Regions from separate parts of the Rouxiella sp. S1S-2 genome, predicted to be linked through region 3. Evidence: predicted binding sites of a transcription regulator. Region 3 holds the regulator's gene; each other region holds the start of a gene.
The links. Region 3 encodes Fur, which represses iron uptake genes when iron is present. Its sites were predicted from a motif close to ATAATAATGAGAACNACTATCAA; they were not measured.

Region 1 (3,169 bases), 3.7 Mb from region 3:
CGTGCCCCCATAATTGACGGCACGTTGCAGCCAAAACCGACAATCAGCGGCACGAAAGACTTGCCGGGCAGTCCCAGCGACTGCATCAGACGGTCCATGACAAAGGCCGCACGCGCCATATATCCTGAGTCTTCAAGAAATGAGAGAAACAGATACATCATGCCGATTTGCGGGATCAGCGGCATTACCGTGGCTATCCCGCCGCCAACGCCTTGGGCAAGAAACAGTGTCAGCCAGACAGGGAAGTGCAGCGTATAGCCAATCCACTGTAATCCCTGAACAAAAATAGTAGCCGATCCAATTTCAAACAGCGGTTTCAGCGCGCCGCCGATGTTAATCGCCAGCACGAACATCAGGTACATCACCAGCAGAAAAATGGGCACGCCGAGGAAGCGATTGAGGATAATTTTATCCAGCTTCTGAGTCAGGCCGTGCGGCTGACTTAAATGAAGATTACTGACGCTGGCGCAAATAGTGTTGATTGACTGATAGCGCGCTTCGGCAATGGCCAGCGCCGGGTCTTCGATACCGGACTCAGCGAGCTTGCGATGAATATCCGGCAGCAGTAAACGGGCCTCTCCGGCATGGGTTGCGCTGTAAATATCGCCTTCAAGCATTTGCACCGCCAGCCATTCACGGCGCTGGCGGGACAGTTTTTCCGGCATAGCTTCGGCTAAGCGTACCACCTCGTGCAATAGTGCAGGGGCGTAATTAATGCGTTGTAGTGGAACCGGTTCGGGAAGCGAATCAATGGCGTTTCTTAAATCGTCGATGCCGTCGGCGCGGGTCGACACCATCGCCACCACCGGGCAGCCAAGTCGTGCAGATAGCGCATTGATATCAATATCTATCTTTTGCGTGGCGGCGATGTCGAGCATGTTGAGTGCGACAATGCACGGAATGCCAAGCTCAAGCAGTTGCAGCGTCAGGTAGAGGTTTCGTTCGAGATTTGAAGCATCGATGACGTTGATGAGCAGGTCGGCGTCGGCGCTCAGAATGTAGTGACAGGCAATTTGTTCATCAAGTGACGTTTGGCTTGAGATGGTGGTCAGCGAGTAGGTGCCGGGTAAGTCAACCAGCTTGACGCGATGGTGAGTCGTCTCGAACTCACCCTCTTTACGCTCAACCGTAACACCGGCCCAGTTTCCTACGCGCTGGCGCGAACCGGTCAACTGATTGAACAACGTCGTTTTACCTGAGTTAGGATTCCCTATCAGGCCAACCGTCAGCGCTTTCATGGCGTAACCTCCAGGAGCGTTAGCAACTGCAAATCCTTTTTCCTCACCACAAGGCTGGTGCGGCGTGTTTCGATTTGCAGCGGGTCACCCAGAGGCGCAACGCGCAGCACGTTAAACTGCGAGCCGGGCAGCATGCCGAGTGAGAGAAGCTTTTGTCGATAGGCGGGGCTGATATCACGGGAAAATCCGACGATTTTATAACTGCGCTGAGTTAGAAATTTCATGTTGAACCTCTTGAGGCTCGCGATGAGCCAGTAGCAGACATCTTGCAGGTGACGCTATCTTTTTGAATAAAAAGACTAATAATAATCATTACCAAAACAGGCTTCGATTTTAGAGAGGGTAGGCTGATAGTTTCGGTGCGTGAGTATGCTAATCCCGAGCAGGGAAGGGTTTATTGACGTGGCGCAGGTATCGGACGGGAATCAGGGAAAATTCAGCGCAAATAAGGAAATATAAGGAAAGAGAGGGGAGAGCACTGCATTGCTGCTCCCCTATTCTGGCTAACTCCCGAAGGAGAAGGTGTCTAACGGTTAGCGTTTTTTACCCAACGCGGCGGCAAGGGCATCGCTCATTGCGCTATTGCCCGCGCTGCTGGCGTTACCGCGAGCAGCAGGTGCTGCGCCGCGCTTGGGGGCTTCACGGCCTTTCGCTGCCGCAGGAGCCACTGGCGCACTGCTGCGACGCGCAGGTCCTTCGCCCGGCTGTTCGTCAAGACGCATGGTCAGAGCGATGCGTTTACGCTGCAGGTCGACTTCCATCACCTTCACTTTGACAATATCGCCCGTTTTGACCACGGTGTGCGGGTCTTCAACAAACTTGTTGGCTAAGGAAGAGATGTGCACCAGTCCGTCCTGATGCACGCCGATGTCCACAAAGGCACCGAAGTTAGTGACGTTGGTCACGGTGCCTTCCAGCACCATACCCAGCGTCAGGTCATTCATGGTTTCTACGCCCTCGGCAAAGGTCGCCGTCTTGAATTCTGGACGCGGATCGTGACCCGGTTTTTCAAGCTCTTTGATAATATCGGTCACCGTCGGCACGCCGAAACGCTCATCGGTAAACTCGCTGACTTTCAGCCCGCGCAGCACGTTGGAGTCGCCCATCAGTTGCTTTAGCGCCAGCTCGGTGGCGGCCAAAATGCGTTGCACCACCGGATAGGTCTCTGGGTGAACGGTTGAGGCATCGAGTGGGTTATCACCGTGGTTGATGCGCAGGAATCCCGCGCACTGCTCAAAGGCTTTTGGTCCCAGACGGCTGACTTTCAACAGTTGCTCGCGGTTGCGGAACTGACCATTTTCGTCGCGCCAGTTAACAATATTCTGCGCCATCATGCGGGTTAGACCGGCTACGCGGGTCAGCAGCGGTACCGAGGCGGTATTCAGGTCAACGCCCACGGCGTTTACGCAGTCTTCCACCACGGCATCGAGCTTTTTAGCCAACAGGCTTTGACTGACGTCATGCTGATATTGGCCCACGCCGATAGATTTAGGGTCAATTTTCACCAGTTCGGCAAGCGGGTCCTGTAAACGGCGGGCAATCGACACCGCTCCACGAATGGACACGTCGAGGTCCGGAAACTCAAGCGCTGCCAGTTCGGAGGCCGAGTAAACCGAGGCGCCAGCTTCGCTGACAATGACCTTCTGCGCGGTGACTGCCGGGAACTGCTTTTGCAGTTCAATAAAGAAGCGTTCGGTTTCGCGTGATGCTGTTCCGTTGCCGATAGCCACCAGTTCAACATTGTGCTTGATGCACAGAGACGCCACCTGCTGCGCTGCTTTTGCCGCCTGACCGGTGTGCGGATACACCGTGTCGATGCCGACCAGTTTGCCAGTGTTATCCACTACCGCCACTTTTACGCCAGTGCGTAGACCCGGGTCGAGGCCCATGGTAGCGCGCATTCCGGCGGGTGCCGCCATCAACAGGTCATG
Region 2 (3,169 bases), 580 kb from region 3:
TGCCAAAATGGTATTCACCACGGGCGTTCCACACCATGTAACCCATGATATTACCGTATTGGCCGTCGGCGCTTTCATCAGTAATATATTGCGTTCCAGTGCCCGGTGAAGACTGTTTCGACTGCGCATAGCTGTCCACATTCCACACCCAGTTACCGGTTTCATAACGTGTTCCTGCGGTGAACACCTGACGAGAATAGAACGGCAAATCTTTGCCAGCAAAGGCCCCGTCCTGGGTTTCCGCTTTGGTATAGGTGTAGCTGGTATAGACGCTCACGCCGTCTAATTTATGACTCAGACCGCTTAAGTCATAGCTGAACGCCGTCTCGATACCTTTATGCTTGGTGGCACCGAGATTAGTCCAGCCAACGGTGTTATCAATGTACTGGAGCTGATTGTCGAAGTTGATGTAAAACGCCGTCAACTCGGCTTTGATAATCGTGTCGTCATAGCGCGTACCGACTTCATAGGTGTGCGCTTTTTCCGGCGTCAGGCCAGGCGCAGGCTGATTACCACTCCCGCCTTTGGTCAACTGGAAATACTGCATACTGCCAAACGAGGTGTTGGCGTTGGCAAACAGATTCCACGAATCGGTCAAATGATACATCACGTTAAGCGATGGCAGCGGCTGGCTATACTGCTTCTCACGGCTGATATTGGCAAACGAGTCGTTAACGTGGGTTTTGATACTTTCGTAGCGAATACCTGGCGTTATTGTCCAGTTACCGACGTTTATTGCATCATCAATGTAGAATGCATTGGCCGCCGTGCCACCCGAGGTATGTTGGTAATAGCGTTCGCCAGAGTCTGGAACCGAGAAAGTGGTTGATGGGTCATACCAGCCGGACTGGAAGGCTTTTTCATCCATCGTTTCATTCAGGTAGCGGTATCCCACTGTCACTTCATGCGCCATATCCCAGAAGCGGAACAGCTGCGAGTAGCTAGGTTCGATGGCATAGGTCGTGTAGTGGCGCGGATAGGCGGCTAAACGATTCTGTCCGGCATTTTTGCCCGTCCCCACCGATTCGATGCTGCTGCCGCGGAAGCTGTCGGTGAAATAAGTCAACAACTCAAACTGTTTATCATCTTCCTGATGCTTGTATTTAAACGACATATCTTTGCGGCGACCTTCAAACTGGTCCCACGGGCGCGTCGACTGGAAAGGGTTTTGGGCATACTGCTTAGCTGACAAACCGCCAGGCATTCCCGACGTGGCGTCGTAGTAATGGAAATTGGCCAGCAGCTCGTCATGGTCGGTAATCGCATAACGCGTTTTCAGCATAAAATCGTCGATATCGGTGTTGTCGTTATTATCGCGATATCCCTGACCGTGCAAGCCAGAATAGAGGATCTCTGCACCAAAGCCGTTATCCGCCGTGCCGCCCAGTGAAAAACTGTTCAGCGTTTTCAATCCACCGTGACTGGCACCCTGCGTTTGCGCGCTGACCGACCCTGCAAAATCTTTTGGAATATCTTTGGTGACGAAGTTGATCACACCCCCCACGTTTTGTGGCCCGTAACGTACCGCCCCACCGCCGCGAATGACGTCAACCGATTGCAGGTTACCCACGCCCAAAGGGGCCATCGACAACTGAGGTTGTCCGTAAGGGGCAACGGCTAAGGGAACGCCGTCCATAAGAATGGTTGAACGTGGCGACAAGCGCGAGGTTAAACCACGAACGCCAACGTTCAATGAAATGTCACTGCCGCCAGTACCGTTGCTGTCGCGGACCTGAACGCCGGGTACACCGCGCAGCGTATCCGCAACAGTCTGATCGCCCTGCTCGTGAATTTGCTTTTGGGTAACGATGGAACGTGCACCAGGATGATTGAGCAATACTGTGCTGGTGTCAGGATTGTCCAACCAGTTCCCGACGACGGAAATGGTATCGCCTGATTTATCATTTTGAGTTTTGGTGTCATCAGCGTGCACAGGAAGAGTTAGCGCAACGGAGGCCGCCAGCAAAGATACCTTAAAAAACGGAGGCATTAAGAATTTCCTAGAGAAAGTAAACAGGCGTTATTATGAGAAACGGAATCATAATGATAACTATTTCAACTGTAAATATACGTTAGGATATTGTGAGCAAAAAGGCACAAAAAAATGACAAATATGAATGGAATGAAACATTTGGGGCAAGTGACGGTTTACTGTCAGACAGGGTGGAAAGCTTCCACCTTGTCTGTGGGTAGCACTACTGAGGGGTTGCCCAGAACACTCCGCTGTAGTCGATTGAGGTAAATTTCTGATGCAGCATCTTCATATCTGCCAGTGGGTCGATATCTTTAAACAGGTCCGGGTGCAGGAATTTGGCAATTTCTTCCACTGCGATAATATTGAACGGCATGTCGTAGAACTGATGGTAAAGCGCCAATACGCGCTTTTCTTTCACCGCGCTGAGTACGCTTAACTCTTTACGCTGAGTCAGGTGTGCCAGGCTTTTCTGCACGGTTGCCTCATCGGTGGTGTAACCCAGCGGCACCGCCAGTGAAGATTTGCCGCCTCGTTTCCAATCCGCGCCCGTCATAAGGTAAAAATCAGGGTTGCTGGCAATCAACTGCTCGGTGTTAATGTCCCCGCCCATCATGCCGTTGAACAGCTTGCTGCCGATATTATTGCCCCCGGCGACGTTGATAAACTCACCAAAGCTGCCGGTGCCAAACGTTGAACAGCAGTCATCCCCCGTCAAACCGGCGTGACGTTCGATAAAGACGCTTGGACGCTGCTCAGGTTTTAGCGTGGCGATGCGCTGGCGAATGGTTTCTAGCCTCTGCTGATAAAAATCAATGAAGCTTTGCGCATTTTTCTCTTCGCCAAACACTTTACCCAGCAGCATCATACTCGGCACGGTATTGGCCAATGGTTTTTGGCGAAAATCGATGAACAACACGGGGATCTTCACTTTCTCAAGCAAACTCAGCGTGCCGCTATCCTGCAATTTACCCAGTAAGCCGATATCGAAAATAATCAGATCCGGCTTCACCGTGACTGCATTTTCAACGCTAAAATCTGTGGTGTAAGGGTTATCGAAGGTCGGTATTTTATTAATTTCAGGGAATTTTTTTTCGTAGGCTTGCTTGATGTCAGTTGATTTTTTGGTCAGCCAGTTGTCCCAGGCAACAATATCTTTCAATGGATTTTTAGGATGGATGATATTCAGTGCCAGCA
Region 3 (3,169 bases):
ATGAACAATGAATGCGCAACGCTAACTAAAATTTACCTCTACCGCGCGCAACTGTTCAAAAAAACCGCTAATCATAATAACTTAGCGTGTAATTAGGGGCAGTTAGGCGTTGTGGAGGGATATACGCTAGGGTATGATTGCGCGCTGTAATTTTGCCCCTGCGGCGGGTCGGTTATCTCCCGCGTTTGAGGTAAATTGGGTTAGGGTTTATTAGCCCGAAATGTGTTAACCACTTCATCTGAAAAGGGCCTGGCCGCTTTTCGATGTAACTTCCCTAGTTGTACCGCTACCTATGGCAAAAGAACAACTGGATCGCACGACGCTTGATCTGTTCGCAGACGATCGCCGTCCGGGACGTCCAAAAACAAATCCGCTTTCTCGCGATGAACAGCTTAGGATTAACAAGCGTAATCAGCTTCGCCGTGACAAAAACAACGGTTTACGTCGCGTTGAGCTGAAAATTAATGCCGAAGCCGTGGATGCGCTTAATAAGCTGGCGGAACAGCAAAATATCAGTCGCAGCGAGCTGATTGAGCAGATGCTGCTGTCTCATCTGAACAATCAGGAAAGTTAGTCATCGTTTGTGATGCGGGCGGGTAACCCTAGCGGTTATCCGCCGTTGCGTTTCTCCGTCTTTCCGCAAGTGCAAGAACACACAAAGGCGATAACGCTCGCCTGAAATGCCCGTTAGACTGTAGGGCATTAGAATTAGGGTCGTATTAAAACCGTGCTGCATTAATCAGAGTTGGGATGAGAATATGTTCTCAGCCCGTCGAGTTTGCTATTATCTTGCGCAAACTGAATCGCATGCCGCGGACGAAAAAGCAGACTCGATGAGTCTATTGAAGAACAAGAGGTTAGATAAGCTTATGGCAGTAGTAGGTATCTTCTTTGGTTCCGACACCGGAAACACCGAAAACATCGCAAAAATGATCCAGAAGCAGTTGGGTAAAGATGTTGCTGACGTGCAGGACATCGCCAAAAGCAGCAAAGAAGATCTGGAAAAATACGATATTCTGCTGCTTGGCATCCCAACCTGGTACTACGGTGAAGCACAGTGTGACTGGGACGACTTTTTCCCAACGCTGGAAGAGATAGATTTTGAAGGCAAGCTGGTTGCGCTGTTTGGCTGTGGCGATCAGGAAGATTACGCCGAGTACTTCTGTGACGCGATGGGCACCGTTCGCGATATTATCGAACCACGCGGCGCCGTGATTGTTGGCCACTGGTCAACCGAAGGTTACGGTTACGAAGCGTCTAAAGGCATGGCGGATGATACTCACTTCATCGGTCTGGCCATCGACGAAGACCGTCAACCTGAGCTGACAAACGAACGTGTCGACGCTTGGGTTAAGCAAATTAGCGAAGAATTAAGCCTTTCAGAGATAATCGGCTAATCCCACACAAAGGCTAAGGCCCTGAATCGTTGAGGTTAAACGCGAAAGGGCCAAACTATCACTGAAATTAACAATTTAACGTCTACAAAATTGTAACTTTCAGCTGTATCAAGGTACACTTACATTATCTGTTTTTATCGTTTTGGCTTTTTTATCGCCCGTTTGAAGGGTGCGAACGATGTTTGTGAACAGCCCACCGTTTTCATTAACGTGATTAGCATAGTGACAGGACTAAATCCGCATGACTGACAACAACACCGCACTGAAGAAAGCCGGCTTAAAAGTCACGCTTCCGCGCCTGAAAATCCTGGAAGTGTTGCAAGCTCCGGCAGGTCATCACGTCAGTGCGGAAGATTTGTACAAAGAACTGATTGATATGGGCGAAGAGATTGGTCTTGCCACGGTTTACCGTGTTTTGAACCAGTTTGACGACGCCGGCATTGTTACCCGTCACAATTTTGAAGGCGGCAAGTCAGTATTTGAACTGACTCAGCAACATCACCACGACCATTTGATCTGCCTCGACTGCGGCCGCGTTATTGAGTTCCGTGACGAGTATATCGAAGGCCGTCAACGTGAGATTGCCAAGGCACACGGTATTAAACTCACCAACCACAGTCTTTATCTTTACGGCCATTGCGAACTTGGCAACTGCATCGAAGATGAAACTCTGCATGGTAAAGGCTGATATTTTGCCCCAGCGCTGTCGCTGAGGAACAAAAGAGTATTCGCCTATAAAATGACCGCTGAAAAGCGGTTTTTTTATGCCTGGAATTTGATGCGGAAGAGTTGGGGATTAGCGTAGATCCCCCACTCCTGGAGCCGGGGATCTCACGCTTATTGATCAGACGACTGGCTTACTTTCCCAGTTGTCACGCAGCCCGACGGTGCGGTTAAACACCAGGTGCTCGGCACTGGAGTAAGTGCTGTCGGCGCAGAAATACCCTTCACGCTCAAACTGCAGACTCACTGCGGCCTGTGCGTTTGCCATGCTCGGTTCAACAAACCCGTGGGCAATCACCAGAGACTCTGGATTGATAGTGGTCAGAAAGTCTTCTGCCTGAGCCGGGTTAGCGACGCTGAACAGGCGGTCATACAAGCGGAACTCGGCCGGTTTACCTTCGCTCGCAGACACCCAGTGGATCACGCCTTTGACTTTACGGCCGTCGGCAGGGTCTTTACTCAGGGTATCAATGTCATAGCTACAGAAAATAGTGGTGATATTGCCTTCGGCATCTTTCTCGATGCGTTCGGCTTTAATCACGTACGCATTGCGCAAACGCACTTCTTTCCCCAGAACCAGACGCTTGTACTGCTTGTTGGCTTCTTCGCGGAAATCAGCCTGATCGATGAAGATTTCAGCGGTAAATGGCACATCACGCGAGCCCATTTCTGGCTTGCTCGGATGATTTGGCATTTTTACCCACTGAACGGCATCACCGGTAAAGTTCTCAATAATCACTTTAACCGGATTGATCACCGCCATCGCACGCGGCGCGTTTTCGTTGAGGTCGTCACGAATGCAGGACTCCAGCGCGGCCATTTCAACGTTGTTATCCTGCTTGGTCACGCCGATACGACGACAGAACTCGCGAATTGACGCCGAGGTATAACCGCGACGACGCAGGCCGGATACCGTTGGCATACGCGGGTCATCCCAACCTTCTACAATCTTGTCGGTCACCAGCAGGCTCAGCTTGCGCTTGGACATGATGGAATATTCAAGATTCAGGCGTGAGAACTCGTACTGACGCGGATGACAGGCGATGCTG

Region 1: the regulator Fur is predicted to act here: its motif matches at 1,535-1,557, upstream of feoA (ferrous iron transporter A).
Region 2: the regulator Fur is predicted to act here: its motif matches at 2,038-2,060, upstream of GA565_RS16610 (TonB-dependent siderophore receptor).

Annotation. Positions count from the first base shown of each region.
Region 1 is NZ_WFKL01000001.1:536,888-540,056, forward strand. Features, by position in the region: gene feoB (Fe(2+) transporter permease subunit FeoB) at 1-1,238, opposite strand, end outside; gene feoA (ferrous iron transporter A) at 1,235-1,462, opposite strand; gene GA565_RS02455 (Tex family protein) at 1,772-3,169, opposite strand, start outside.
Region 2 is NZ_WFKL01000001.1:3,613,541-3,616,709, forward strand. Features, by position in the region: gene GA565_RS16610 (TonB-dependent siderophore receptor) at 1-1,990, opposite strand, end outside; gene GA565_RS16615 (ABC transporter substrate-binding protein) at 2,196-3,169, opposite strand, start outside.
Region 3 is NZ_WFKL01000001.1:4,193,950-4,197,118, forward strand. Features, by position in the region: gene ybfF (esterase) at 1-11, shown strand, start outside; gene ybfE (LexA regulated protein) at 293-574, shown strand; gene fldA (flavodoxin FldA) at 870-1,397, shown strand; gene fur (ferric iron uptake transcriptional regulator) at 1,639-2,085, shown strand; gene glnS (glutamine--tRNA ligase) at 2,242-3,169, opposite strand, start outside.